One region of the Pseudoalteromonas sp. APC 3355 genome, then DNA from elsewhere that is predicted to be linked to it. Evidence: predicted binding sites of a transcription regulator. Region 1 holds the regulator's gene; the other holds the start of a gene.

Region 1 (15,948 bases):
TGATCCCACGGTACACCATCTAGGCGCAGCGTTATATTGCCCGTTACTGAATCACTGGTTACTAAGTTAAAGTCGTTGTAACCCGCGATAATTTGCAGTGCTGCACGCACAGAGATATCTTGAAAATTTAAGGTCATAGGGCGACCTTGATACTCAACACCACCATCTAAGTACGCATTTTGCGTTTCATCTTTTTCTACTGTCAACGTTAAAATATTATCTATTTGCTGATACGTAAACGTGAACTGAGCATTTGGTTCGATAACAACACGACTTAAACCATCTTCTTTAAAAGTCTCGATATTACTGACAACAGTTCCAAAATCTAATACATCTAATTCATAAAGTAGATCGTCTAAAATATCGGTGTGATGAAAGTCAGCGTAAATTTTCCCGCCACTTTCATGGACTTCAATTGCAGCTTGAGTGTCTTGTAAAAATACAAGTACTTTTGCTTCACCCTTCTCACCACGTCTAAAATCAATTGACTGGATACGGTTAATGTAATTTTCACTTACATCACCTGAATCCATCACTACATCTTCATTTTCAGATTCTGTAAGAGGGTTATCAGAGACACGTATCGATACTAAATTGTTATGAACTTCAGTCTCATAAATTTTTAATCTATCTAAGTTTACCGTTACCTTTAAACCACTGTTAGTTAAAACATTAGTAACACTGCTAATTCCAGCTTGATTAACTTCAACATCATTTAAACCAACCTCTAACTCTGCAGTATCAAAAAACATTTCGATTCGGGCTGGGCTATTAAACACTTGAACTTTTGGTTCAAAGGTTAACTCTTCATCAAAAACAAGCTGTAATTCAGTTTCGCCTTTAAGTAATGGATTATAACGAACATCATAAAGCAATGGCCCAGCTATGGCTGAGTTTACAGTGACTAAAGCAACAGCAGCCAGTAATGTCCGTGAAATACGATGAAGCCAAAGTACATCCTTATGCATCCTATTTTTACCTTTTTTATTATTAATTTGCGCCATCTGTTGCCGCCTCTAACATTTCTAATTTCGTCAGGCGCTCTTTCCAACAGCCAGACCCATCAGGGATTAATTCCACTAATTCTATATAGTCGTTGCTTACTCTTTTTACTTTGCCATCATAACTACCAAGATAATTCCCTACCGTTACGCGGTGCAAAGTGTCATCTGTTGCTGTTATTAATGCCCATATTTGTCCATTAGAACCAATTGTGCCTTTCATTGCTAAATTATCTAGCGGGTATTTCTCTAACGGTTCGCGGCGACGCTCTTGATCTGGGTGCAAACAGTTTTTTACTTGCGTTAGTTTATTTTGAATAATCTCAGGCTGAGGCGCTACAAACGGGCTGCGTAGCTGACCAGCACTGTACTCAAATATTTCAAACTTTGTCAGCTCAGGAATCGACTCAACCCTTGGTGTGGTGCTTGCTTTTACCTGATCAATAAATTCTTTTTGCTCAGAAGTGTCATCATTACAACCCGCTAAAACAAATGCTATAGCTAAAGGTACTACGCGAAGGAGTTTCATTTTTTAACCCCTTCTTCATAACGATATGTTTTTGCAACAACACTGAATGTTAACTGTTTATCGCCCGATGATAAAATAGAAAAGTCATGTAAGCTTACAATCCGGGGTAACTGGGCCACTTTACCTACAAACTCACCAAACTCATGGTAGCTACCTATTACTTCGATTTTAATCGGCAGCTCGGTATAAAATTCTTTCTCAACTTCTGGCAGCCAACCTATTTTTAAAAAAGTCAGACCACTCGTTGTCCCAACATATGATAAATCATCAAGTAAACCAGGAGTTTCGTTCGAAGTGGGTAGACGCTTTAATAGCTGTGAAAACTTATCTTCCATTTCAATCATTTGTTGACGATATATTTCAAGCTTGCTCGCTACTGCATACTTAGTTCGATAAGTTGTTCGTAGTTCAACTTCTTTTGCCACGGCACTATGGTAGCTGTCAATTTCATCAGAAACTAATAGGCTATAACTAAAAAACAATACAAGGCCCGCAACAAATGTGCAGCAAATTGCTTTAACAGCAATTGGCCAATCACCAATGTTATCAAGCTCTATTTCATTCCAATCAATTTCACTCAGTGCTTTAAAATCAAGGTTCATCGCTAACCTCACCAATTTTATCAAATGGTTTTACATAAAATTCCATATTAAAATCACTAAGTAAACGCGAAGATTGATCGCCTGCAACAATGCCCTGCATTGAAGGGTTCTCTAGTAAATATGAGCTTTGTACTTGGCGGAGCATTGTTGATAGGCGGTTATTAGATTCACTGCGTCCTAAAACATGTATTTGACTGCCTTTGCGCTCCAGTTTTGTTAAATAAACGCCACCTGGCACTATTTTGGCAACTTCATCCATTATTTGCGTACCCAAGTTACGGCTGCTTTGCAATTCTTCAATGAGCCTCATACGCTGTTGTAAATTTTCCTTTCTTTTATCTAAGCTTCGTATTTCACTTATTTTTTTATCTAGCATGCTAATTTCTGAGCTTAAATAATTATTCTTTAAGTTTTGACCGTCTTTTAAGGCACTATAAAAAGAGCTTAATAAATACATACTTGCAAAACAAAGTATAACGACACCAACAAGTATAGTTACAAATTTCTTTTTCGATTCTTCGCGTTGTGATTCACGCCAAGGCAGTAGATTTATATGTGGCATGTTGAAAAACTCCTTAATGCCAACCCTGTTGCAATTGCAAACTGCGTTTTGTGACGCTGCATTATATTACGATCTACCTTTGGGGAAATTTCCATATTTACAAAAGGCTCTGCAACAACGGAGTGGATACCGAGTTCTTCAATAAGCAATCGGTCGATACCTTTTATCATCGATGTACCGCCCGTTAATACAATATAATCTATTTGCTCTTTACCGCTGGTTGTTAAAAACATTTGCACAGCTCTGCGAACTTGTTGAAGTAACGAAGTTTGAAAAGGGGCTAATACTTCAAAGGTATAGTTTGGCGGTAAATCACCTGATGTTTTGCCTATTTCGGCTTCATCAAAGCCTTTATTATAATAAGCAACAATACTATTTGTATATTGATCGCCACCAAAAACTTGGTCACGGGTATAAATGGTTTCCCCAGCTTGCACAACACTCACAAGCATTAAAACTGCGCCAATATCGACCACAGCCACACACTTATTAAATGCATCGCTAGGTAATTGTTGATAGTAAACGTCCATAGCACGGCTCAATGCGTAGCTTTCTACATCTACTATTTTGGCTTCTAAATTTGCGGCTTCTAAAGCGCCCACCCGTGCTTCAACACTCTCAGTACGAGCAGCCGAAAGCAAAACATTCATTTTGCTAGGATCGGCCTCATTCGTCGAAAGCTTCTCAAAATCGAGGCTCACTTCATCAAGCGGGTAAGGGATTAAACTATCAGCTTCAATTTCAATTTGCGATTCAAGTTCAGCATCTGTTAACGATACATCCATGAAGATCACTTTTGTAATAACTGTTTGGCCAGAAACAGCCACTGCAGCAGATTTTAACGACTTCGGTAATTTTTTTCTTAATTTTGTAATAACGTTACCAATCGCTTCAATATCTTGGATTGTGCGCTCACTCATCGCACCTTTTGGCATCGGCTCAATTGCAAGTGCTTCTAGTCGAAATCCAGTTTCAATTTCACGTAAAAGCACCGCTTTGATAGAGTGCGATCCAATATCAATTCCTACCATCATCGGGGACGGTTTTTGAAATAGTTGACTTAGCATGTTTCAACTTGGCCTTTGTTTTAATAATAAACAAGTTATAATTTTTATCTGAAAAAATATTATTCATTTTTTAATCAATATATACTAGCAGTCAAAACTCGCAATTGGGAGTCCATTTAGGGAAATATAAGTGATTTTATTAAAACGAACTTTACAATTTTTTATCATTTGTGTATTAATTGGTCTGATCACTTTGGTCAGTCTTTATTACTACGTTAAACCTGATATCCCCAGTGTGCAAGTTTTAAAAGACGTGCAATTACAAACTCCTATGCAAGTATTCACAAAAGATGGGCTTTTAATCAATCAATTTGGTGAAAAGCGTCGTATTCCAGTGACTATTGATGAAATTCCTCAAACCCTCATTAATGCATTTTTAGCGACAGAAGATAATCGATTTTACGATCATATAGGCATAGATCCTATAGGTATTGTACGTTCGGCTATTGTTCTTATATCTACCGGCGAGAAAAAACAAGGCGCAAGTACTATTACTATGCAGCTTGCTCGTAATTTCTTTTTAACTCGCGAAAAAGCATATATTCGTAAAGTTAAAGAAATATTTATAGCGCTACATATCGAAGGTGTATTAACAAAAGACGAAATTTTAGAGCTTTACCTTAATAAAATAGAATTAGGTAATCGCGCTTTTGGTATTGGTGCTGCAGCACAAGTTTATTACGGTAAGGAGTTAAAAGATTTAACACTTGCACAAATGGCGATGATTGCAGGTTTACCGAAGGCCCCTTCAGCTTTAAACCCAATTCGTAACCCAACGCGTGCAAAAGCACGCCGAAATGTTGTTTTAGGGCGTTTATTAACTGAAAATTATATTACTCAAGAAGAATATAACGAAGCAACGAGCCAACCTATCACCGCTTATTTTCATGGTGCTGAAATAAATTTATACGCCCCGTATATTTCTGAAATGGTGCGCGCTGAAATGGTCTCGCGTTATGGAATAGATAAAGCTTACAACTCAGGTTTTAAAATTTTCACCTCGGTAGAGTCAAAAGTCCAAAAAGCAGCGCAAAACGCACTTGTAAACAACTTACATAATTATGATATGCGCCATGGTTTTAGAGGACCAACAGATGTTTTATGGGACCCTGAAACACAACCTGCTTTAACTGAGCAACAAATACTCAATAAATTACAAAGCGTAAATGAGTTGGGTACTTTGAAAGCAGCAGCCGTGCTTAGTGTTAATGACAAAACAGCGTCGGTATTACTTAAAAGTGGCGAGCGCACAACTCTTACTTGGGATAACTTAAAATGGGCGCGTAAATATATTACTCGTTACCGCCAAAGTTTTGCTCCAAAAGCAGCTACAGATATTTTAACGCCAGGAATGCAAATATGGGTGCGTAAAAATGAAGATGACAGCTACTTACTAAGCCAAATACCAGAAGCATCAAGTGCTATTGTGTCACTCGACCCACAAGATGGCAGAATTAAAGCTATTGTAGGTGGTTACAGCTTTGAGCAAAGTCAATATAACCGAGCGGTACAAGCAAAGCGTCAAGTAGGTTCTAATATAAAACCTTTTATATATTCAGCAGCACTTGAAAAAGGTTACACGCTTGCGTCTATATTAAACGATGCTCCTATAAACCAATGGGATAAAAGCCAAGGCGTAGCATGGCGCCCTAAAAACAGCCCTGCTGTATATAATGGTCCGATAAGAATTCGCCGTGCTTTAGCACAATCTAAAAACGTTATTTCGGTGCGCTTACTACGCGGCGTTGGATTACAACGTACAGCTGATCATTTATTAAAGTTTGGCTTTAAAGATTCAGACATTAATCGCAGTGAATCACTAGCACTGGGTAGTGCTTCCATTACTCCACTTGAACTTGCTCGTGGCATGAGTGCATTTGCCAATGGTGGCCACTTAATTGAACCTTACTTTATTTCAGAAATTCAAGATGCTTACGGTAATGTATTGTTCAAAGCAAACCCTGCCCTAGCCTGTGATGAAGAGCCTTTACCAACACATAATGAATTCTCACTTCATAATAGTAGTGATGAAGTGGAACCAACAAAAAAATGTGCACCGAGAATTATTTCTAAGCAGAATGCATTTTTAATTGCTGATGCAATGCACAGTGGTATTTGGGGCGGCGGTAGTTGGGCCCATAAAACGGGTTGGAGTGGCACAGGTTGGCGCGCACAAGCTTTAGAACGTCGTGATCTTTCGGGTAAGACAGGCACAACTAATGATTCTGTAGACACCTGGTTTAGTGGCTTTAACAGTAAAGTAATGACTTCTGTGTGGGTGGGCTTTGATAACCCAGGTAACGCTCTTGGTCGTTCTACGTACAATAACAACTTAGATAGCAGCCAAATATCTGGTGCTGAATCGGGGGCTAAAACAGCGCAGCCTGCATGGATTGAATTTATGAAAGCCGCACTTGAGGGAACACCTGAAGCGCCAATTGAGCCACCTGAGGGGCTTGTTTCGATTCGTATTGATTTAGCCACTGGTTTGCTAAGCCACAAGAATGACTACACCAGCCGCTTTGAATACTTCGAAAAAGGCACTGCACCGACAAAGTATGTGCTATCTCAGCCAAACGATATATTTGAAGAAGACACAAAAACCGAAGAAGAGCTATTTTAATAATACCTCTGTAATACAAAAACGGCAGCTTATTTAAGCTGCCGTTTTAATTTAAATAATGGCTTATTTTAAGTTTTGAACAAGCCAATATAAGTCAGAGTGTACACCCGCAGCGGTTACTTCTTTCCCAGCCCCAGGCCCCTGAATCACAAGCGCGTTATCACTATACCATTTGCTATTAATTACAAAAATATTATCGCCAGGTGTAAGGTTTGCTAACGCATCCCCATTGGGCACATACGTAATTCCTACTTTAGCGATAACTTCAGTTTTTGTTATATCTAATAGGCCTGTGTATCTCAGTACTGAGTTATTAGCTTTTGCTGTATCAGCATGCTCTTCAATGAACGCATCTAGCTGGGCTTTATTGTTTAGAAAGTCTTCCCAGCTTCCTAGCGCAAGCGCACCGGGCATTAATGCCGATAAGCTAATATCATCAAGCTCAAGCTCTATACCTAACTCTCGGGCTAAAATAAGTAACTTACGCTGCATATCTCGTCCAGATAAATCCTCGCGAGGGTCAGGCTCTGTGAACCCCATTTTCTGTGCTTCTAATACCAACTCAGAAAAAGCAGTCGTACCATCATACTTACTACATAACCACGAAAGCGTACCCGAGAATACGCCTTCAATACGCGTAATTTTATCACCACTATTTTGCAAATCAGCCAAAGCAAAATTGATAGGTAAGCCTGCGCCTACACTTGTATTATATCGCCAATGTAAATTACGTTCGCCAAGGTTACTACGAAGTGCTTTATACCAAGAAGTCGGTGCTGTACCTGCATATTTGTTAGCACTAATTAAATGACAATCTCTGTCTACAAAATCTGTATATAAAAAGCTAAACTGCTCACTTGCGGTAATATCAATTAACACTTTATGTTCGTAGTCAAGCTCGCTTATCGCATTAAGTAAATCCGCAGTTTCATAGCTATTCGCCTCATGCTGCCATTGAGTTTTCCATTGCGATATATTTATGCCACTTGCATTAAATAACATATGTTTAGAGCGAACCAGCGCTACCAATTTAATACTAAAGTCGTCTGATAAACGCTCAAATTGTGCCGATAACTGCTCAATAAAAGCATCGCCTACATTGCCAAGGCCCGCAACTATAACGGCTATTTCTTGGCCTTTATTGATTAGCTTATCGTGTAAGGCGCTTTGTATATCGCTATCTATAAATTGGTCTGTTAGTAATAAAACATAACCATTATCTTGATGCACAAAACGCGGTTTTATAGTCTGCTCAGCTAATACTTCTAAAGCTTGCAGTTTAAGTACACTAATGTCTTGCTCAGGGGCAACAATTGCACAGCCATTTAAATTTGACTCACTAATATTAGCTCTACCAGCAAAGTAATTAATAACTTGATATGTTTGTGCAGCCGGTACTACTAAATACACTTCACCATTATGGTTAAAATGATGAAGGCTATGCTGAATAAGCTGACTAACGCTTGCGACCTCACCTTCACTTAATCCTTCAACCATTAACAGATCAACATTTTGCAGCGTGGTTATAAAGCGCTTGTTCTTTGCTGAACCTTCTTTTACTATATCTGTTGGGCTTGCTTGCACATCAAAACTACTACGAACAGCTAGCTTAATATCGCTGTTTTTAAGTGGCGATAGTGTTTTTGCATGTAATACAGGGTTACCCAAACGAGCTAATAAATTAGCTTGCCCGCGACAAATTTTGCCGTATTTAATCGCTTTTTTTACCTTTCGAGGATCAGTGCTAAACACTCCCTGTGTATCGGTCCAAATACATACTTGCTTAGCATTACAGTAATTTGCAAGTAGTGTTGCACTATAATCGCTACCGTTGCGTCCAAGTGTTACGGTCTCACCTTTCGTATCAGCGGCAATAAACCCAGTAACAACATTTATTTTATTAGGCAAAATTGACTGTCGACATTGCTGCGCATTTTGCGCATGCATTAATTCACCATCGTTTAAGGTAAAAAGACTACGGGCATCTTGAGCACACGCCTCAATATTTAGCTGCTGTAAATAAGTAGCGAGTAAACGTGCTGACCACAGTTCACCATGCGCAAGTAACGCAGCCTCTTTTAGCTGCTCAGCTTGAGCAAGTTCTGCAATATTACTAAGCTCGGTATTTAGTGTTTTAAGTGCGCTGCGCTTTAAATCAGCTTGTAACAACTGCTCAATTAAATCGCTTTGATGGTTATTTAACTGCAGTAAAATATCAGCGACAGCTTGCGTGTCTTGCAGCTGATAACTTTGCCACAACGACACAAGTGTATCTGTAGTCTTACCTGCAGCAGATACCACAACACAGTCGCCCGGCTGAGTATGCCCAATAATTATTTTAGCTACGCTTTGATAGCGCTCACTAGAGCTTAAGCTTGAACCACCAAATTTATGTACACAATTGACCATATTTATACCAATTAGCTTAATTAAGTTGTCTATTTTGAGGTAAGAAAACCGTATCGATAATAAGGCAAAAATTTCGTTATTTAGTTGTTCTATATTAGGAATTTTTAACGATGTTATCGTGCGGTTTAATCCCTCAAATTGATTAGGGCGTGTTGATCTTTGTGGATTGAAATTTGTTCAATCCAAGGAAGATTAAATCGTGGCGCGAGGTTTGTAACCTAGTGGGCTAAGTAAAAACCGAGCAACAAAGAGTTAATCGTCCCTAGAAAGAACCCAAAGGGCAGCGCATGTTTGGTATTTACGCTGCGTTATCGCCTATTCATGGGGAATAACCACACTACATAGGCTCCGCCTTGCCTAAAAACCAAACATACTGCTGCAAATTCACCCACCAAAGATCAACACGCCCTAGGTATTATTGCGGATTGGTATTACTTACCAAAGCGCTGGACGGGCTGCACTTAATTTAACGTTTCCACCAGAAGTGCCAGCACCTTTGCCTATACGGCCAACATTTTTATTTTGCCCTGGTTTTACAAGTTCAAATACTCGTTCAAAGTCAGCTATTAAATCGTGTATATCTTCAATCCCAACCGAAATACGAATAAGCGTATCGCCCACACCCGCTTCTAAACGTGCCTTTGCCTCCATGCCTGCGTGCGTCATAGTTGCGGGGTGACAAATTAAACTCTCTACGCCACCTAGTGACTCAGCTAAACTAAACGTTTTAAGACTAGTTAAAAATGCTGCAGCGTCGTTTATATCGCCTTTAATATCAAAACTAACCATGCCACCAAAGCCAAGTTGTTGTGCTTTAGCAAGCTCATGCTGAGGATGTGACTCAAGTCCTGGATAGTAAACTTGGCTTACAAAATTGGAGCTTTCAAGGTACTTAGCTATTGCTAGCGCATTTTCTTGGTGCTGCCTTAAGCGCACATTTAAAGTACGTAGACCACGAAGCGTTAAATAACTATCAAAAGGGGCGCCCGTAATACCAATATTATTTGCCCACCAAGCAAGCTCATCACCAAGCTCTTGTGTTGCAGCAATAACAGCGCCGCCCACTACATCTGAGTGCCCGTTAATGTATTTAGTAGTTGAATGCACCACAATATCTACACCAAACTTAATAGGGTTTTGTAAGGCAGGAGACAAAAACGTGTTATCTGCGGCAACCAATGCACCGCATTGCTTAGCAACATCGGTAACCGCTTTAATATCGGTTAAACGAAGTACTGGGTTACTTGGAGTCTCTATCCAAATAAGCTTAGGTTTAATTGCTAAAATTTGTTGAAGGCTTTCTTCTTTTGTTAAATCTAATACTTCAAGCTTCAATAGTCCGCGTTTTTGTAACGATGTAAATAAACGATAGCTACCACCATAACAATCATGTGGAATTACTAACGTGTCGTCACTGTTAAGTAGCTGAGTAGCTAAATGCACGGCTGCCATACCAGTGGCCGTAATTATGCCGCTAGCGCCGCCTTCAAGCTTAGCAAGCGTCTCTGCTAAAATATCACGATTAGGGTTACCACTGCGGCCATAATCATACTCACGCTTGGTATCAAAGTCGGCAAACGAATAAGTCGTTGATAAATAAATTGGCGGCACCACTGCACCATGATGTTTATCAGCATCAACGCCGTTACGTACAGCAATGGTCGCTTTGTTTTTTTCGCTCATATTCGTCACCTGATTAATTTGGATGTTTAGACGTCTAAAAGAGTAAGTTATCCGTTTTAATAAGTCAAAGTATTTTAAAGCTCTAGATGGCTAAAGTTAGGAAAGGCGTTTGCTAGTATCACATTTTAGCTCACAAAAGTGAGCTTATTTTTACATCCCAAATAGGCTTATTAAGATAGATCGGTATCTATTATTTGACTATCTTTTTTAAATCGATAGAATTTCACGCATATTTACACGCTTTTTATACCGTGTGAGAAATTAATAATCTGAGGCAACGATACATCTTATGGCTAAATGGAATGGTGAGTATATTCACCCATACGCAGAACACGGGAAAAAATCAGAGCAAGTTAAAAAGATCACCGTTTCGATCCCGCTAAATGTATTAAAAGTTTTAACGGATGAGCGTACGCGTCGTCAAATCAACAACCTTCGCCATGCAACAAATAGTGAATTGCTGTGTGAGGCGTTTTTGCATGCATTTACTGGTCAACCTTTACCAAATGACGATGACTTACGTAAAGACAACGCAGAAAAAGTACCAGAAGAAGTTAAAAAGATAATGCAAGAAATGGGTTTAGAAGTGCCTATTTTAAACGAAGAATAAATCGTTACCTTTTTAATCAAAAAACCTCAGCATTGCTGAGGTTTTTTTGTTTAAGCGTTATATATATTACGCCATATAATTTTCAGGCAAGTCAATTTGCGCAACACCCGACTCTACCGCAGCAAGTGCTACAGCTTTAGCTATACGCGGTAGTAAACGCGGATCCATTGGTTTTGGAATAATGTACTGCGCACCAAATTCTAGCTTATCTACGCCTGCGGCTTTTAAAACCTCTGCAGGTACAGGCTCTTTGGCAATACTACGAATAGCCTCAACTGCAGCAATTTTCATTTCATCATTAATCGCGCTTGCACGTACATCAAGCGCACCACGGAAAATAAACGGAAAACATAAAACATTATTTACTTGGTTAGGGTAATCAGAGCGCCCTGTTGCCATAATTAAATCGTTGCGTGCGCCGTGAGCAAGTGCAGGATCGATCTCTGGATCTGGGTTTGAACATGCAAACACGACCGGTTTTTCTGCCATTAGTTTTAAATCTTCGGCAGCTAACAAGTTAGGACCCGAAACACCAACAAACACATCAGCATCTGCAATTACATCTTGCAATGTGCGTTTATCGGTATTGTTAGCAAAAAGCTGTTTATATTCATTTAAATCATCGCGACGAGTATGAATAACACCTTTGCGGTCAAGCATATAAATGTGTTCACGCAGTGCACCACACTTAATTAACAGTTCCATACACGCAACTGCAGCAGCGCCTGCACCTAAACATACAATTATTGCATCTTCAATTGATTTACCTTGTACTTCTAGCGCATTTAACATGCCGGCAGCCGTAACAATGGCGGTACCGTGTTGGTCATCATGAAAAACAGGAATGCTACAACGCTCTATTAATGCTTTTTCAATTTCAAAACACTCTGGTGCTTTAATATCTTCAAGGTTAATACCACCGAATGTGTCAGCAATATTGGCAACCGTGTTAATAAAGTCTTCTGTTGTTTTGTGCTTTACTTCAATATCAATAGAATCAAGCCCTGCAAAACGTTTAAACAATAACGCCTTGCCTTCCATTACGGGCTTAGACGCTAAAGGACCTAAATTACCCAAGCCCAAAATTGCAGTACCATTAGTGATAACCGCAACCATGTTACCTTTACCGGTATATTTATATGCATTTGCAGGATCTGCGGCAATTTCACGTACAGGTTCAGCGACACCTGGGCTATAAGCTAGGGCTAAGTCTTGAACTGTTTCAGCTGGTTTTGTTAGCTCAATGCTAATTTTACCAGGTACGGGATGTGAGTGATAATGTAGTGCTTGTTCACGAAAGTCAGACATAACGCGATGGTATCCTGCAATTTAAGTTAAAGTGAGAGGTGGAGTCTTGGGGTACGATACCCTTATTATTTTTAAATTCCAAGCAATATCAGGTCTATCCTGTTATATGCTATATCCTTTAATTTTAAGAGGTTTTTCAGTAACTTTGCAGGATTATATAAACATTTGATAAATAAAAATTCACCAAAAAAGTAAGTTTTGAGGTGCGTTTATGTCTACTACAATATTAAAAAAATGTATGTTTAATGCATCATCATAAACTTAAAATAACAGCCTACTACACTACTTTAAAAACAGATAAGCCCACGTTAGCTACTTTTATCAACCTAGTTAAAATTTGTACTATTTAAAATATAGAGAATATCTATCGATTTGTCTGTAAAGGTTTATGCATACTCAGAATAAGAATAGGAAATAGTTATGCAAGGTGTGATGTAGCTCGAGCAAGCTAAATAAGATAAGAAGTAGTAAATTTTAGACACAAAAAAAGCACCCTAAGGTGCTTTTTTTAACTAAACAGCAATGATTACTTCTTGCTGCTAAGTGCACCGAAGCGCTTGTTGAAGCGATCAACACGGCCGCCAGTGTCTAAAATCTTTTGCTTACCAGTGTAAAACGGGTGACACGCAGAACATACGTCTAAGTGAATGTCTTTACAAAGAGTTGAGCTAGTTTCGAATTTGTTTCCGCATGAACATGTTGCAGAAATTACTTCGTACTTAGGGTGAATACCTTCTTTCATAGGAACCTCTAGTTAAGGCCGCATCGCTCTCCAAACCCGAAGTCTGGCACCATACGTCGTTAAAACAAATTTGTTGGTGGCGGATTTTATCCAACAACCTTCCCCTGCACAAGTATTTATTTATCTTTTCGCTAAAAAAGTGAACAATCTCTTTCTCTAGTACTATTGCTAGTAGGTTTTTAGCGGTATTTTTAGTACATTACAGCATTAATTTTACGGGTTGAGTTGTTATGAGTTTTGTTGAAGTTGCTATTAAAGTCCCGCTTCCACGCACCTTTGATTATAAAATAGAAGAGCAGCTCAGTGGCTTATCAACACCCATACTACCGGGCATGCGGGTTTTAGTACCTTTTGGTAATCAAAAAAAAGTAGCTGTTGTTCTGGGTATTAAAAACAGTACCGACGTCCCTTTAGATAAAATTAAGAATATTATAGAGGTAATAGACGACACCCCTATTTTAAGCGCCCAACATTTAGAACTCCTTAGCTTTACTGCCCGCTATTATTGCTATCCCTTAGGCGAAACTATTCACATAGCGCTACCGAGTGCACTTCGCCAAGGTGAATCGCCAGATAAAACCAGTATTAACATGGTTGCTCTGACAGAAAAAGGCGCAAAAGTACCGTCATTAAAAGCCAAAACACAACTCAATTTATTAAAGCAGTTATCGCAATCGGGGAAATCATCGTTAACCGAATTAAAAGCTCTTGGCTTTAGCAAAAAAACAATAGATAGCCTAATAGATAAAGAACTCATTACGCAAACTATTGAACACGATAACCAATGGCAAAGCGTTGCACCAACTGTCGGTAGTAAACCTGTACTTAATAAAGAACAAGCGGTTGCTTGTACAGCAATAAATCAAAGTAGTGGATTTAGCAGCTTTTTATTAGAAGGCGTAACTGGCAGTGGTAAAACAGAAGTGTATTTACAGTGCCTAGAAGAAGTATTAAAACGTGGCGAGCAAGCATTAGTATTAGTGCCAGAAATAGGCTTAACGCCACAAACTGTAAACCGTTTTCGTCGCCGCTTTCCTGATACACCCATTATGCTTTGGCATTCAGCCCTTACCGACAACGAGCGATTACAAACATGGCGTTTTTGCGAAAAAGGCAGTTGTGCAATAGTTATAGGCACACGTTCGAGTATTTTTCTGCCATTTTTAAAACTCGGTATGATAGTTGTCGATGAAGAGCACGATTCATCATTTAAGCAACAAGATACCCTTCGTTACCATGCTCGTGATTTAGCTGCATACAGAGCTTTTCAGCATAAAATACCACTTATATTAGGCAGTGCTACACCCGCACTTGAAACACTTCACAAAGCAATTAATAACAAATATCAGCTACTAAGTTTAACCGAGCGCGCGCAAACTGCGACAGATAACCAATTTAAGTTACTCGATATGAAAGGCCAACCCGACCAAGCAGGTATTGCACATGCAAGCCTTGCAACTATGCGCCAACACTTAAATCGCGGTAAACAGGTTATGGTTTTTTTAAATCGTCGAGGTTTTTCACCCACTCTTATTTGCCATGAATGTGGCTGGCTAAGTGAATGTAAACGCTGCAGTACCAGCGCCACATTTCATAAAGCGATTGGCCAAATGATTTGTCATCACTGTGGCGATCAATACCCTGTTCCTCACCAATGTCCTGATTGTGGAAGTACGCAAATATTTCCAAATGGCAAAGGTACAGAGCAAATTGAAGAGTTTTTATCGACCGAGTTTCCAGATACACCCGTTACTCGCATAGACCGCGATTCAACTCGCCGTAAAGGCAGCCTTGAAAAAGCACTAGATGAAATAAACCTAGGCGGTGCACGCATTTTAGTTGGCACACAAATGCTTGCCAAAGGCCATCACTTTGCAGATGTAAGCCTTGTTATAATTTTAGACGTAGATAGCGGCTTATACTCATGCGACTTTAGAGCAACAGAACATTTAGCGCAATTAGTCACCCAAGTAGCGGGGCGTGCTGGACGTTCAGGAGAGCCTGGTCAAGTGTTATTACAAACACACTTTCCAGAACACCCACTTTTACAAGACTTAGTTAATAATGGTTACCAAGACTTTGCTCGTTTTGCACTGAGTGAACGCGATGATGCAGACTTACCACCCATTACAAATATGGCTATTGTCCGTGCACAAGGACACAGCATTAAGCTAGTCGTCGATTTTTTGACGGATTTGGTTCCTGTGAATGGGGTATCTGGTATACAATTGCTCGGTCCGATCCCTGCTCCACTTGAAAAAGTCGCAGGTATGTATCGTTTTCAATTACATATTCAAGCGCAAGATCGCCGCATATTACATCAGTACCTTGCGCAAATGGTTGATTATTTAAGTTCAAGTAAACTTGCACAAAAAGTACGCTGGAGCTTAGACGTAGACCCTATAGACATGATTTAGGTTAAGGCCAAAATAACACCATGGCACAGCACGATTATATTAACAAAAAGCCTGCAGGCAGAAACAGTAAAAAAAACGCACCCGCTAAAAAACCATTTCCTATTCTTTTAGCTGTCATAGCCATCTTACTCGTCGGTGGTTTTGCTTATACATTATGGTTTATTAAAAGTAATGCAGATCCAAAACTTGTCGAAAAACAAGCAAACCCCACTGCGCCCGCAAAAGTAGAAGTGGTTATTCCACGCACACCAGAGTTTATTAAAGAAATTAGAAACCACGAGATTCAAGTTGAAGTGAAGGAACTTGAGCAAAAAGGCCCTTACGTTATGCAGTGTGGTTCGTTTAAAACCCACGCACAAGCGGAATCGCTAAAAGCTAAAATAGCATTTGCAGGC
Region 2 (15,948 bases), on a different contig from region 1:
TTCATGCCGCGAGTTTCACGAATGCGCTCATATAAAAAGCTGTTAGAACTACGGTGCTCACCAAAGTACGAACGCACAAGCCAAAGGGCTGTCCAGTCTTCGCTACTTCTAATTGTATCAATAGGAAAACCAAACGATACCGCCGTCGATTGCGCTGACTTTTCTACAATAGTTGCATGATGACCTTTAAGCGCTGGCGCATCAGGAATACTTAAACGGCTTTGCTCACCCTTTGGTAGCGTTGCAAAATCGCTCATCATTTTAGCTCTAAGATTTGCAGGCACAGCCCCAATTAAGCCAACCGTGAGTTTAGATTGCGTAAGCTCGCTGTTATAAAACGCTTTAACATCATCTAGCGTCAACGCTTCTAAATCCGAAATATCACCGTAGTTGTAACTTTCGTAAGGGTGATTTTTGTAAAGCGCACTGTAGAGCACTTCTTTACCTAGCTCTTCATCGTTAGATGCTTTTAAGCCTGACTTAATGCCATCGATCATTTCTTTTTTAAGGCGTTTAAAGTCATCCTCTCTAAAGCCTGGGTTTAATAATTGATCGCTCACAAGTGAATACCACTGCGCTGCATTGTCTTTATGAATACGTCCTTGGAACGACAGCATTTCTTTATCTATTTGATAACCAAAGCTACCTGCAAGCGGATAAAGTGCTTTTTGAATATCTTTATAGCTTGTCGCCTCTGAGCCACCTTGTGCAAGCATTGCCGCAGTTAACGCAGCAACACCTTTTTTGTCTTGAGGGTCGGCAGCCGCGCCGGTATTGAATAAAAAGTTAACATCGATTAACGGCGAGCTATTGGTTTTATCAAGTACTTTAAATACAGGTGCCGCAGGTGCTTGTTCAAGCTTTGCAGTAAGCGCATTTAAATTAACTTCTTGCTCAAAACCTGGGGCTTTATCAAGTGCCGACATTGTTAATGTGGTACGTGCGTTATCAGTAAAGTATTTATTAGCAACGGCTTTAATATCTGCGCTGGTAATGTTATCTGCCGATTTATACAGCTGGTTTATAACCTCAGGATCGCGCTCAAAATGCATGTAACTAGCAAGTGTTGATGCAATCGCTTGCGACGAATCTAAGCCATTTATAAAGCTGTATTTAAGGTTCGATTTTAAATCACTGAGCTTTTGCTCATCAACAAGCTCAGTGCGTGCTTTTGCATAAGTTCGGTTAATGGCATCGCGCGCAGTGGCTAAATCGTCTGCGTTTTCTACTTTAACAAATACGTGTAATAAACCCGGATCTTTAGTCTCTGGGTTATAGGTAAACATTTGGCTGGCAATTTGTTTGTCGACCACTAGCTCTTGATATAAATCTGAATTATTTGAAAAATAAAGCTGTGAGATTAAATCTAGTGCCGCTCTGTCTTTTTTAGCGGGCTCCCACGCAGCGCCTTTGTACGATACGAGTAACCAATGCCCTGGTAGCGCTTCATCTTGCTGGTGCAAATATTTTGGTGCTTGTTGAACTGGTTCTGCTTTAATGTCAGCAACATAGTTACCCTTTTCCCAGCTGCCCCAATGCTTTTTAACCATTGCCATTGTTGCTTGCGGGTCTACATCGCCCACGATGACAAGTGACACATACTCAGGCTTATAAAACTTAGCAAAAAATTCTTTACCATAGGCCATTTGATCTGGCATGGCTTCTATGTCTTTAAAAAAGCCCATAGTGGTGTGTTTATACGTGTGCTTATCAAACGCTTCTTCGCGTACAGCGCTTAATAATTTACGAATTGGGCTCGCGTTGTTTTTTAAGTACTCACCTTTTACCGTTTGTGCTTCGGTTCTAAATTGCTCTTCGGTGTAGGTTAAGTTTTGAAAAATATCAGCTTCAAGCTCAAGTACTTTATCAAGGTGCTGCTTCGAAAAGTTTAAATGGTAATTTGTGTAATCGTTTGTTGTATAAGCGCGGTTATCAACACCTGAATTTTTTAATATGTCTGAGTACACATCTTCAGGGTATTTTTGTGAGCCTTTAAACATCATGTGTTCAAAAAAGTGAGCAAAGCCTGTTTTACCCTCTTCAACTTCGTTACGCGACCCAACCGATACCGGAATTTGCAGCGACACTACATCAGGGTAATCGGTTTTAACAACCATGACACGTAAGCCGTTTTCTAGCTCTTCAATTAAGTAATCTTGCGAAAAAACACGGTCATCAGCTTTATTTACTTGTTCTTTTTGTGCTGTTGTTTGCGTGCTTTGGTTTTGTTGCATGGCGCAACCTGTTAACGCCAGCGATACCGCTAAGCTGGTTGCTAATAATTTAAATTTCATTGTTGTCCCTTTTTAAATTGAGCAAATTTGTTGTCAGATTTAACTCTTTAATTATGCCCCAAAGCCAATAAATATAAGAGCCCCAAGGGAATTTATTATGTAAACAACTGTGTCAATTATAAATTATGGGAACAAGCACTATGAATAAACATCATGTTAATTGAAAAACTTTCATTAAATAAATCTATCTAGACGTCTAAATGGCTGCTATATTAAATCCATCAAAACAAACTTAGCTGGAATGAGGATTATGGCTTTATCACTAAAAGAGAAGATAGTGGACACCAACCAAGGTGTTTATCTTATTGGTACTACCCCGCCTAAAATTGGCACCGATAAAGCGCAATTAAAAACCATTGCAGAAAAGCTATTAGGTCGCTTACACGAAATTGAATACGACGGCGTGATAATTTACGACATTCAAGACGAAAGCAGCCGCACTAATCAAGACCGTCCATTTGCGTTTAAACAAACCGTTGATCCGCGTGAATACAGCCATTTACTTCGTAATTTATCTGCACAAGATGTAATTACTTATAAAAGTGTGGCGCAGCGTGGCGTAGGCGAATTTAAAGATTGGCTAAGTGAAACTAAAAACGACTACGATTTACAAAATGTAGTTTTAGTAGGTAGCCCATCATCGATAGGCGATATAAAGCTAAGCCTGCCAGATGCGTATAAAGCTTTGGCTGAGCAGTCAGATGATTTCTTTTTAGGTGGCGTTACGATTGCCGAGCGCCATTCAAGTAAACGAAATGAGCACGAACGATTAATAGAAAAAACAGCACAAGGTTGTCAGTTTTTTATATCGCAAGCTGTTTACGATGCACAAGCGACTATAGAGCTAATCACTAGCTACGCACGTACATGTAAAGCGCAGGGTATTACACCACAACGTATTATATTAACGTTTACCCCGTGCGGCGGCGAAAAAACCTTAGAGTTTATGCAATGGTTGGGTATCTCAGTGCCAGAGGCAACTAAATGGCGCATGCTTGATGCAGACAATACATTAAGCGAATCAGTACGTATTTGCCGCGAAAACCTCGACTTAATACTTAAAAGCTGTGCGCATTTAGATGTACCACTGGGCTTAAATATTGAAAGCTTAACAAACCGTAAAGAAGAAATTGACGCGTCAATTAACTTATACCGTTTATTAAAAGCCATTATGGAATTAAACCTAGCCGAAAAACTAATAGCTTAAAGGCTAGGTTAGAGCTAATTAACACCCTTCTTGGCAAGCCTCATGGCTTGCTTTTTTATGTCCGTACTTTGAAAAATAAATTAATAAGTACAAGTAAAAATTTGCAGCTTAAGCTATCCATGAAAGCTATTTTTGGTTATTACTCTCAAGCCTTTTTAAGGCAAACCCCATCGATGAGCACATAACACCAAAAATAATTCCCTCATCAGATATAAATCTAATGCTAGGAAGCGCTTCAAATAAGCTTATTATTGCTAATGAAAAAATAAAACCTATCGCAGAAAAAACCAGCCAAGTTTTTGTGGCATGAGTCATGACGAACTTCCTTTTATTATTGTTCTTTTTTAGCGAGCTTATACGCTTGTTTATTTTTATACATTGCGTGGTCTGCATCATTTAATAGCGCTTCAAAGGGCTGCTTTTGTTTATTAGTAAAACTATAACCTATGCTGAGCGATAAATCGCAAACGTCTTCTTTGAGTAAAGCTTTTGAATACTCAGAGGATATTTTATCCATGATGTAATTAATTTTACTCTTATCGCTTAATTGCATTACTGCAACAAACTCATCGCCACCTAAGCGCCCTACTATATCGGCATCTCTTAAATGCGTTTTTAGCGTATCTGCCAATATAATTAAGGCTTTGTCACCTACTTCATGTCCAAAGGTGTCGTTTAATTTTTTAAAGTCGTTTATATCTATAAACAAGCAACACACGTCAAAACCTAAACGTAGCGCTAAATTAAGCTTTTGCTGAGCTAGTAAGTTAAGTGCTCGGCGATTATAAATATCTGTTAATGAGTCTAACATGGCTATTTCGCGCATTTGTTCATAGCTGTAAACAAGCGCTAGGTCGTCTTCAATTAAATCGCGTAGTTGCTCTATGAGTTCAAAGTATTCATCGGTATAGCTAGTTATTTTAGTGTCTTTTAAGCATAGCGTGCCAAATACTTCACCTTCTGGCCAATGAATAGGTAAGCCTAGGTAGGATTCAACACCGTCCTCAACTACTTCTGGTAGGGTGTTCCATGCATCGTTATTGCTTGCATCATTAACATATAAAATATTATTAGTTTCAGCGACGTGCCGACAAAAAAGAGGAGTTTGAGGGGGAAGTATCGGGTTGGTTTCAAAGCTTGAGCCACCTTCGTTATTTCTAATAACAACGCGATAGCCTTTGCTTGTTGCCTGAACTATATAACCAGACGGGGCTGAAAAAAGCCCCGTGATAAGGTCCATTGTTTTTTGCCATTTATGCAAAGATATTTGGCCATCAACACCAGAGAATGCCCATTTATCAGTTTCAAACATTAACTTTACCTCGGCTATTTAATAGCTCCAGTATAGGCAAAAAAGTAAAGTAAAAGCTATTATTTACGACGTCTACTTGGCTCTCTTTTACCTGTAATGCGTTTTTTATCGCGATCTTTTCGAGATTTATTCGTATTTTTACGATTATCTTTGGGCTTTTTATTTAAGTCAGGCTCGTAACCTTCTAACCACTGCGGCGTTAAACGCGTATCGAGTAATACTTCAATTTCTTCTAGCAGCCATTGCTCATCAAGACTTACCAATGACATAGCAAGCCCTTGTTCACCAGCGCGACCTGTACGGCCAATACGGTGTACGTAATCCTCAGCAATGTAAGGCAGTTCAAAATTAATTACGTATCTAAGTGTAGAAATATCTAAACCACGCGCAGCGACGTCGGTTGCAACAAGTACGCGTGTAATACCCTCTTTAAAGTTTTGCAATGCACGGTCACGTGCGCCTTGCGATTTATCGCCATGGATTGATTCGGTTTTTAACCCATCTTTACACATTTCTTTAGCAAGCTGATCGGCCATTTGTTTTGTGCGAGTAAAAATAAGCACTTGGCGCCAGTTTTTCATGCCAATCATGTGCGATACAAGTTCGCGCTTACGATCTTCATCTACAGCGTAAATAACTTGCTCTACTTCAACTGCGGCTGAGTTACGTTTATCAACTTCAATTAGTTCTGGGTTTTTAAGTAACTTTTTACTGAGTTCAAACACGCTGTCATCAAACGTAGCAGAAAAGAGTAAAGTTTGGCGATCTCCTGGTATATGTCGCAATATACGTCTAATTTCATCAATAAAGCCCATATCAAGCATGCGGTCGGCTTCGTCAAACACTAAAGAGTCTACGCTTGAAAGTACCACACTGCCTTTAACTATATGATCAAGCAAACGCCCTGGTGTGGCCACTATAACTTGCGCTGTTTTAAGTGCTTTAATTTGAGGGCCAATACTTGCACCACCATAGGCTAAAGCACCATTGATATTAGTGCCTTGTGCGTACTTTTCAAAGCTGGCAAATACTTGCTGAGCAAGCTCTCGTGTTGGCGTTAAAATTACAACGCGGGCAAGGCCTTGTTCATCTTTTTTAGGGGTATTTAAAAGCTTATGTAATAGAGGTAAAACAAAGGCGGCGGTTTTACCCGTACCTGTTTGCGCGCTGCCCATTACATCACTTCCGGCTAAAATAGGCGGAATAGTTTTAATCTGAATTGCGGTAGGCTGAGTGTAATTATTTTGCTCAATCGCTGTTAATAATAACGGGTCGAGATTAAGTGATGAGAACGTAGTGGCAGACATAGGCTTAGCTTTAAAATAACAAAGAGCACTATTGTACGCATATTACTGTACTGCGTAAATTAACCAGTCCAGAAAAGTATTTAATCGTGATTGCTCTCTTTCGCTTTAGCGCAAAAACAATAAAAAAGGCGCTAAATAACTGTTGTATTTAGCGCCTTTTATAATTTGCTGTAGCTTTAAGCTGGCTTTAGTGTCGCTTTACGTTCGTTGTAAAACGCTATTAAATCGTCAACTGTTGCTTGGCAGTATTCGCGAATACCCGAAACCACCATGTGCTTTTCACCACTACCCACTTTAACGCCGTTTTCTAACAGGTTAAAACGTAGTGTAATTTTTCCGCGCTTACCAGTGTACTCAAAGCTTGGCTCTGCAAATTCAAGTACTGGCGCTGTTATATCAAGGTTATCAAGATTAATAAGCATTGATTCGTAAATTACCATCGGACGAGCAGGGTTTATCATTACCTCTTGCTTGCCCATTAATGGGATAATTACATGCGGAAAGGTAGTACCAGAAAACTCAACATAATTTTTTATTAGACTATTAGTTAGTGCTGGGCATTGGCTGGTTTTACCGCTGCGCTTTACCTTTAAAATTACTTTTTCGCCATTGGTAACATCAAACTCATCTGCTCCCTCAGGGAAATGTAGTTTGGTGTTTTCATCAACCATACCGGCAAAAGTAAATTCCATTTGTTCACTAATACCGTAGCGGTCTAGTACCAATGAAAAAAGTAAGTCTCCTGGCGCGCAAAACTTTTTGGCATCTTTGTCATGAAGTGGATTGTAATCGTCAGCAACGCATTTAGCGAAGCGACAACCCTGCTCACGAGAGATAGAAACATAATCAGCATGCTGCTGAAAAAAAGGACTTAACATAGTTTGTTCACTGCTTAAACTGCTTATAACCTATCTATATTACCAGAAAAAAAATATTGAGAGGTCGAATCTGTTAGATTAATGGTTAAATAAAACAGAGTAATAAAAAACAATGACCTTTTATTTATTAGCACTATCAATTATATGTGTTTTTCCGTACTGCAAAATATCAATAATGCGGCAACCCCTTTGGCACTACTTAATGGCTTTAAGTGTAGTAAGTGGGTATTTTCAAGGTTATGTAAATTTGTATGCTCTGCTCAGCACTGGGCTTTACGTTGTTTTATACTACGGTGTGCTAAATGCAAAGTGGGCAATAATACGCGCTATTTTAAGTACTGTTTTTATAATTTCCTCACTGGCATTAGCACTTCATTGGGTGCCTGGTTTTAATAACCTCCCTATTGTTATAGATGAGCGTATTACAAGCGATGCGATTGCTTTTACCCTTTATGCTAATTTTGATAAAGCTATGGCTGGGTTATTCCTTTGTGCTTACTTTTATTCGAATAAAAAAGCTTTAAAAGCAGACTCTAATAAAGCAGGCCCATTAAACGTTAAACAACCTATTTTTATAATTATTGCTACTGTTTTAGCTTCGCTCACTGCGGCTTTAACACTTGGACTTGTAAGCTTTAACCCAAAAGTGCCCAACTTTTGGTTAGCCTTTATTGCTATTAATCTTTTATTTACCTGTGTAGCTGAGGAAGCTTTGTTTAGAGGTTTATTACAAACCAAACTTAGCCAAATAATCACATCTACTCGCCCAGCGCTACTTGCTCCAATAATGACAGCTGCAGTGTTTGCTTTGGCACATTTTGCAGGAGGATTTAACTATGTATTGGTTTCATTTATTACAGGCTTAGGATATGGCTATATTTTTTATAAAACGCAGCGCTTAGAGTGGGCCATTATGTGCCATTGGTTAGTTAATGTTTGCCACTTCTTTTTGTTTACTTACCCTATGCTCAGTAAAATCTAAATACATTTACAAATGCTAACAATTTACCCGTTAGCAAACATTGCCAGCATTTGATTTTATTAGTAATTTACTACTTTAAATAATAAATTAAAGGACTAATAAATATGCTACGTTTTATAATGACAATAACAGTGCTGGCCACAATAACTGGTTGTTCAGGAATGACTTATCATACAGATATAGACAACGGTGTTTTATCTCAAGAAATTGGCACCTACGTTAATAAAAGAGATTTACAGCAATTTTATAGCGACCAAGAAGCACACGAAAGTGGCGCAACACTTTTAGGGCGAATAGAAGGTGAAAGCTGTGATGGCGACGGCATGGGCAGCAATAATGTAAGTTACAATCGCTCTAAATCAAACGCGATTGATTTACTTAAAGCTGATGCTATGCGCAGAGGCGGAAATGCTTTTACTATCAATTCCTGTAGTGAAACCTCTGTATCGTACTGCGACTTATCTGTTTTATGCACCGGACAGGCCTACGACTATTAATAAGTAAAAGTGCAAATTATATATTAAGCGCAAAGCTCAGTAGCACACGCTTTCCAGACTCGATTTTAGATACGCTGTGTTCGTACTTATCGGGTCTGAACAAATACACGCGATTAAATAAATTTATAATGCATTTAGAGCATTTAAATACCCCACCCGCTTTAGGTTTCTCTAATACAAAATTAAGCTTGTAATAGCGCCCTTGCTGCACAGGGTCAATATGGTTCATTACGCTATGATTGGTTGGGTAAGTAACAAGGTTTATCGAAAATGTGTTACTGCTAAAAATGGCTTTGTTTTTTACAGGTGCAATCATACTGCCTCCTATGAGTTTATATTCCCTATTGTATCATTGGGCTAAGTACTAGGGTCTGTTGATCTTTCAAGGTTAAATTTGCAGCAGTCTGTTTGGTATTTAGGCAAGGCAAAGCCTATGTAGTGTGGTTATTCCCCATAAATGGGCGATAACGTAGCATTAATGCCAAACAGGCGCTGCCCAAAGGGTTCTTTCTAGGGGCTATTTACTCTTTGTTGCTCGGTTTTTACTTAGCCCACTAGGTTACAAACCTCGCGCCGCGATTAAATAGCCCCTAGTTTGAACAAATTTTAATCCGAAAAGATCAACAGACCCTAATACTTTAGTTAAACAATATCAAAATACGATGTCATATAGCTAAACAGCCTGAAACAAAAAAGCCGAACTTATTTTACTAAGCTCGGCTTTTAAAAGTACATTGTTTAGCAATTATGCACTTGGGTATTCGCGGTACGCACGCTCTATATTTTTAGCCTGCTTTTTAGAAATACCTAAATGAGCAAGCGCTACACGTAAACGAGCACGTGATAAGTCAGAGCCTAATATTTCCATGGCATCAAGCACTGACGTACTTGATGTTTTGCCTGTAATTGCGACAAAAATTGGCTCTAAAAAGTCTTTAATTTTAAGCTCGTGGAATGTAGCCACTTCTTTTGCAATTGCAAAAATAGCGGGCTTATCAAAGCTACGTAAGCCTTCTAGCTGCCATACAAAAAATTGTAGTGCTTGGCGTATTACGTTTTCGTCTGCTTTACCAGCTGTTAATAGCGCAGGGTCGTAAGTTGGAATACCACCTACAAAGTGCCCTGCCAGCTCAACCATATCCGAAAGGGTATTAATACGCGTTTTAGCCTCAGGTAATACTTTAGCTAACATTTCACCGTTAAACTTCCAATCAACAAAGCGCTGAATTAACTGCTCGTCGGTTAGATTTTCGCGGATCCACATGCCGTTTAACCAACTTAATTTATCCACGTCGAATACTGGGCCACCAAGCGATACGCGCTTCATGTCAAAGTTTTCAATCATTTCATTAAGTGTGAACTTTTCACGCTCATCTGGCATTGACCAACCCATACGACCTAAGTAGTTAAGCACGGCTTCTGGTAGGTAACCCATTTCTTTATAGTAGTTAATAGACGTTGGATTTTTACGCTTAGATAGCTTTGATTTATCTGGGTTACGTAGTAATGGTAAATGACCAAGTACCGGCGCTTCCCAACCAAAATCTTCGTAAAGTTTTAATAACTTAGGTGCTGAGTTAATCCACTCTTCGCCACGGAAAATATGACTAATTTGCATATGGTGGTCATCAACTACGTTCGCTAAAAAGTACGTTGGGAAACCATCCGCTTTTAAAAGCACTTGCATGTCTACGTTTTCCCACGGGATCTCAATTTCATCTCGTAGGTAGTCGTTAAACTTAAATGTGCCTTCGCTTGGGATTTTCATACGTATAACGTAAGGTTTGCCTGCCGCTAAGTTTGCTTTAATTTCTTCATCTGTATGGTTTAAACCACGACCGTCGTATTTAGGGCGCAAGCCTTCTGCCATTTGCTCTTCACGCATTTGATCAAGCTCTTCGCTTGTTGCAAAGCAGTAAAACGCTTTACCATCGTCAACTAACTGATGCGCGTATTTTTTATATAAATCGCTACGCTCAGATTGACGGTAAGGACCAAATTCGCCACCCACATCAGGACCATGATCCCACTCAAGCCCTAACCAGCGTAAGCTATCCATAATCGCAAGTTCAGACTCTGGCGTGCTACGTACTTGGTCTGTATCTTCAATACGAAGTACAAATTCACCGCCTTGTTGTTTAGCAAAACAGTAGTTAAATAAGGCGATATAAGCGGTGCCAAGATGCGGGTCACCAGTTGGCGACGGGGCAACACGGGTGCGAATTGTCATGGTAAATTCTCTTTAAATAAGTGAGATAATAAAAGTGGTTTATGCAGCTACTTTGTTTAAGTAAGCAATAATATCGTTTGATTCATACAGCCATTGTACTTGGCCATTTTTCTCTATACGCAGGCAAGGCACTTTAACTTTGCCGCCTTGTTCAAGAAGCTCTTGACGATATTGCTCATTATTTTTTGCATCACGCGTTTCTATGTTTAAGCCTTCGCGCTTAATAGCGCGGCGTACTTTTACACAAAACGGGCATGCTTTAAATTGGTACAGTTTAAATTGTGAGGTTTGCTGATCAAGCTGTGCTTGCTCGTCGCTTGCACGCTTTTTACTGCGAGGAGTAAATACAAAATTAAAGAATAAGATTATACAACCTAAAAACCAACGAACTAATTTCATGTTCTGTGCTCTGCTTACAACAATTTAAGGAGCCAGATTTTAGCACAAATTTACAATCAAAAAAGCTCAATACTGTTATCTATCTTTGGTTCGTTATTAACTTCTAATTCACTGTAGGAGGTAACTCTATTACGGCCAGTATTTTTAGAGTAGTAAAGCGCTAAATCAGCCTGATTTACAATACTCGATACAGTATCAATACTCACTAATTCTAAAAAACCAATGCTAATGGTTAACTGGCCAATTTGTGGAAAAGGGTATTGGGCAACATTAAGGCGTAACCGGTTAAGTGCAACATGTGCATCACCCTCTGTTTCTGCTTGAAATAACATAGCAAATTCTTCACCACCATACCTAAATACATAGTCTTCAATTCTAAAATTATTTTTTAGTAGCCGTGCAACAAGTAAAATAACCTCATCGCCAATTACATGCCCGTAGTTATCATTAATATTTTTAAAGTTGTCGATATCGGCAATAGCTAAATACCAACGTCGCTTTTTATTGTTATCATTTCTTGGTAACAAAAAACCGTTACCCGATACAATCTCAATTACTTTTTTATCAAATGTTTGCCTATTTAAAAGCTCTGTAAGTGGATCTAACCGCGACTTATATAATAGCCCAAGCTGATTAGCATAAATATTTAAAATATGTACAGCTAACATAGTTATTCGTTCTGGTAATTCTTGCTCGGTTTCTATTAATAAAGTGCCGACTACTTTTCCAAAATGATAAATAGGCACGTAACTTGTTGTGCTACTAAAGGCATAGCTCACCCTAATTTTATTTTGAGTGACCTTTTGTAATAATAATGATGCTTCATCTGGGCTTAATTGCTCTAAATTACTATTTGAATTTATAAGAGTAGGGGGTATGGGGGCTGAAAAATTTTTATTGACGTAAATGGCAAAATTATCAACTTCGAGCAAGTCGCTAATTATTTGTATTAATGCGCTATCTAAATCACTTTCTTCCTCTTGCTGGGTAAGCTTAATAATCCATTCGTGCCCACACTTATTTACCTTCATTACACTGCCTAAACTAATTAAACTTTTATTAGTCTAGACAATACTCATGAATTTACTAAGTTATGAGGTAATACTTATTAACTAATCCTTTAGAACAGGTATTAAAGTAATACTAAGTCGTCGCGATGCAATACTTCTGCACCACTATCGTATTCAAGTAACTCACCTATTTGATTTGAATGTGCGCCTTTGATTTTATTTACCTCGGTACTGCTAAAACGCGTTAAGCCACGTGCAATCACTTGATTTTTAGTATCTATTAAATCAATTAAATCGCCTCTTTCAAAACGTCCAAATGCATTAGTAACGCCTTTAGCAAGTAAGCTTGCACCTTTATTTTGAAGGGCACTAATAGCACCTGTATCTATAACAATTTGGCCGGTACTTTTAGGCCCAGCTAGTAGCCATTTTTTACGGCCATCTTTTGGGGCGGTGAGTTTTAAAAAGCGTGTGCCTGGTAACTCGTCACTCATACATTTTAAAATAACGTTTTTACCTGCGCCTTTAGCAATAATAACTTCAACGCCTGCACGCCTTGCAATGTCGGCGGCTTGCAGTTTAGTCGCCATGCCGCCAGTACCTAAGTTTGTACCACTGCCACCAGCAAGTTGGCGCAGCTCATCGTTTATATGTGTTACTTCACCAATGAGGGTGGCATCGGCATTGGTGCGAGGATCGCTGGTAAATAACCCTTCTTGATCGGTAAGTAACAATAATTTATTAGCATTAGCCAAAATAGCAACAAGTGCCGATAAATTATCGTTGTCGCCTACTTTTATTTCACTGGTAGCGACTGCGTCATTTTCGTTAATGATGGGCACAACATCGTAATTTAATAACGCATTGAGTGTATCGCGGGCATTAAGGTAGCGCTCTCTGTCGTCTACATCAGCGCGAGTAAGCAGCATTTGCCCTACATTTACCCCATATAAAGCAAACAAGCTCTGCCAAATATGAATAAGTTGACCTTGTCCAATTGCAGCAAGCATTTGTTTATCAATTAAGCTTCTGCCACAGGGTTTTAATAGTTGTTCGCGCCCAGCAGCTACCGCGCCGCTCGATACTAAAATAACCTGATGCCCCTGCTTTTTAAGCTCGCAGCATTGGCGTACTAATTCAACCATATGTGCTTTGTCTAGCTTATCGGTGCCGCCAGTTAGTACGCTTGTACCAAGCTTTACAACTATTACCTGTTCCCTTTGCATGTGCTTTTTACTATTGATTAATTAAAGATGAATTAATTTATACCAGCTCGGTATTTTTGAACAAGTTAAAAATTTTCATGCTAGGATCTGATTTTATTAAATTAAGTAAATTACTCTCTATGCCTGCCAGTTTATGTTTAATTATTGCCACCTTTTTATGGGGCAGCTCTTTTATTGCGCTTAAATACGCCATTGCTATTTACGACCCTGCATTGGTGATATTTTTACGCATGCTCACCACGTTAGTTTTGTCGCTTTGTTTATGGCGCTACGTTATTCGGTTTGAGTATTTAAAAGGTGACTGGAAGTATTTAGTGGGTATGTCGCTTGCTGAGCCTTGCTTATACTTTTTATTTGAAGGCCATGCAATGGAATACACATCAGCCTCGCAGGCCGGTGTTATTGTCTCTTGCTTACCTATTATTATTGCGTTGCTTGCCTTTGTATTACTTAAAGAGCATATAAGCAAGGCCATTGTTGTCGGTTTTACGCTGTGTATAGGTGGCAGTATTTTACTTACGCTTCTCTCACCAAGTACCGACCAAGCACCTAATCCGTTACTAGGTAACTTTTTAGAGCTTATGGCTATGGTGTGCGCTGCATTTTATACCGTAAGTATTAAACATTTAGCTAATCGCTACTCGCCCCTGACTTTAATTGCGTTGCAAGGTATTAGCGGCAGCTTGTTTTTTGCGCCGTTTTTATTTTTTATCGACCTACCAAGCGAAAATCAACACGACTTAACTGCGCTCATGAGCATTTTGTATTTAGGCTCGTGTGTAACCCTTGGCGGGTATGGCATGTACAACTATGCAATTAGCAAGGTATCGGTATTAACCGCTGCTGCGTACTCTAATTTAATTCCTATTTTTACACTTATTTTGTCAGCTATTATTTTGGGCGAAGTGCTCAATGTTTGGCAATGGCTGAGCATATTTGTGGTATTTATTGGCGTAATGGTAAGCCAGCGCCATCAAGAACTCGTGGTTGATATACCGCTTAGTGAATCAGGCGAAGACATTTGCGCAGATACAAGCAATCTTAAATCAGTACCCGAGGCAAGCGAATCAAAAGGGTAACAGGTAAGCAAATACAGCCCAGGTGTTTGTAAAAATGAGTTTTGGGATTGATGAATAACCTCAATCCCCGTTACCTTATAATTTTGAATCACCCCACTTTGCAGCTGCAAAGTAAACGCCTCTCCCACTTTGGCGTTTTGTAAAAATGCAAAGTGGGTGTCGTTATGCCCAGCTATTAGCGCGCCTTTTTCGTTTCCAATTTTTTTCCCGCCAAGCTCCCCTGCGGGTAAAAATTGGCTAGGCGCAAACGCTAAATTACGACCACTCGCTCCAGCCAATACACTTAATGTTTTATTATGGCTTGGCCAATCGAGCTTTGCAGTCACGTAGCTGTCGGCGTAATACCACGGTTTTACTTTAGTGCCGGGTGATTTAAGCGCCTCTTGCCATGCTTGCTCAATTAATACTTGAGCAAGCCACGCTTTTGCCTGCATATAAGCGCCGTGACCAAATAATCCAAGCCCAGCTATTAGTAAGCCCACGCTTAGCCACTTTTTCATTTACCTGCCCTGCTTAATTTAAATGATCGGTTTATTTTAAGAGCACCAAATCCCAATAATAAAATACAACCTAGCAATATATGTAACCTGCTTTGCCCATCGGTTTGCGGTAAGCGCATTGCCATACCTTGCGGTACTGCATTAGTAGCTTGCGCCGTTTGATCTGCCACTTCTTTTGCTTGAGTTTGTTCAATCGCTATAAAAGCAGTAAACGGGCTAAGTAATTGATGAGTAAGCGCAAGCTCCTGTACTTCATCTTTAACTGTATTTTGCTCGTTGTATAAAAGTAATGACTTGATTTTTTGGCGCGCCCACAGTTTTGCTATACCTTGAGCGCTTGAGCTATTTTGTGTACTTAATTTAATACTTAAAGGCCCTTGTGCTGTTTGCCCAGCAAGTACCACACTTTTAGCATTATTAAGTTTTATAGCGACCATGATAGGCTCGCCAAAATATAAATCAGGAAGTGGTGATGGCCAAAAATCTAAGCTATTACCGCTTTCATCGCTTAGCGCCACATTAGTAATAGCCGGATGTGCAAGCTTATCAAACAACTGCTGCATTTTAGGTTGCACCTCACTTGTGCTGCCTATAAACGTAAATGAGCCTTTGCCTATATCTGCCGCTCGGCGCATAAAAAAGCTATTCGGTGCGCTGCCAATACCTACTGTAAATAAGCGGCTATCGCCTAACTTACTTTGAATATTCTTAAACAATGCATCTTCGTTGCTTACGCTGCCATCAGTTAAAAATACAACTTGGCGTACAAAACCATCAAACTCGCTGCCATCAAGTACGGCATTAAGCGCACCTTGTATTTCAGTGCCGCCGTCGGCTTCTAGGCTATAAATAAATCGCTCTGCACGGCGTAAATTAAAGTCACTGGCTATAAGTGGTTTATCGCTCATTGGAGTTACTATGTTGTCAAAACCAATAATGTTAAAGCTGTCGTCGCTATCGAGTAATGACAGCGCATAAAACAAGGCTTTTTTAGCTTGCTCCATAGATTGCCCGTGCATAGAGCCTG

What was found. Region 1 encodes MetJ, which represses methionine synthesis genes. Its sites were predicted from a motif close to TAGACGTCTAGACGTCTA; they were not measured.
Region 2: the regulator MetJ is predicted to act here: its motif matches at 2,484-2,501, upstream of QMA08_RS04300 (methylenetetrahydrofolate reductase).

What each region holds. Positions count from the first base shown of each region.
Region 1 is NZ_JASDDB010000009.1:178,494-194,441, forward strand. It holds gene QMA08_RS13370 (type IV pilus secretin PilQ family protein) at 1-1,004, opposite strand, end outside; gene QMA08_RS13375 (pilus assembly protein PilP) at 991-1,530, opposite strand; gene QMA08_RS13380 (type 4a pilus biogenesis protein PilO) at 1,527-2,132, opposite strand; gene QMA08_RS13385 (PilN domain-containing protein) at 2,122-2,694, opposite strand; gene QMA08_RS13390 (pilus assembly protein PilM) at 2,682-3,761, opposite strand; gene QMA08_RS13395 (PBP1A family penicillin-binding protein) at 3,892-6,384, shown strand; gene metL (bifunctional aspartate kinase/homoserine dehydrogenase II) at 6,448-8,793, opposite strand; gene metB (cystathionine gamma-synthase) at 9,229-10,476, opposite strand; gene metJ (met regulon transcriptional regulator MetJ) at 10,766-11,086, shown strand; gene QMA08_RS13415 (malic enzyme-like NAD(P)-binding protein) at 11,153-12,394, opposite strand; gene rpmE (50S ribosomal protein L31) at 12,921-13,136, opposite strand; gene priA (primosomal protein N') at 13,367-15,553, shown strand; gene QMA08_RS13430 (SPOR domain-containing protein) at 15,574-15,948, shown strand, end outside.
Region 2 is NZ_JASDDB010000002.1:209,584-225,531, reverse strand. It holds gene QMA08_RS04305 (pitrilysin family protein) at 1-2,294, opposite strand, end outside; gene QMA08_RS04300 (methylenetetrahydrofolate reductase) at 2,545-3,501, shown strand; gene QMA08_RS04295 (hypothetical protein) at 3,628-3,816, opposite strand; gene QMA08_RS04290 (sensor domain-containing diguanylate cyclase) at 3,833-4,813, opposite strand; gene QMA08_RS04285 (DEAD/DEAH box helicase) at 4,873-6,120, opposite strand; gene QMA08_RS04280 (DUF3581 domain-containing protein) at 6,297-6,998, opposite strand; gene QMA08_RS04275 (CPBP family intramembrane glutamic endopeptidase) at 7,201-7,980, shown strand; gene QMA08_RS04270 (hypothetical protein) at 8,085-8,477, shown strand; gene QMA08_RS04265 (hypothetical protein) at 8,494-8,793, opposite strand; gene gltX (glutamate--tRNA ligase) at 9,223-10,707, opposite strand; gene QMA08_RS04255 (glutaredoxin domain-containing protein) at 10,747-11,106, opposite strand; gene QMA08_RS04250 (GGDEF domain-containing protein) at 11,163-12,137, opposite strand; gene proB (glutamate 5-kinase) at 12,239-13,342, opposite strand; gene QMA08_RS04240 (DMT family transporter) at 13,462-14,421, shown strand; gene QMA08_RS04235 (class GN sortase) at 14,316-14,921, opposite strand; gene QMA08_RS04230 (marine proteobacterial sortase target protein) at 14,918-15,948, opposite strand, start outside.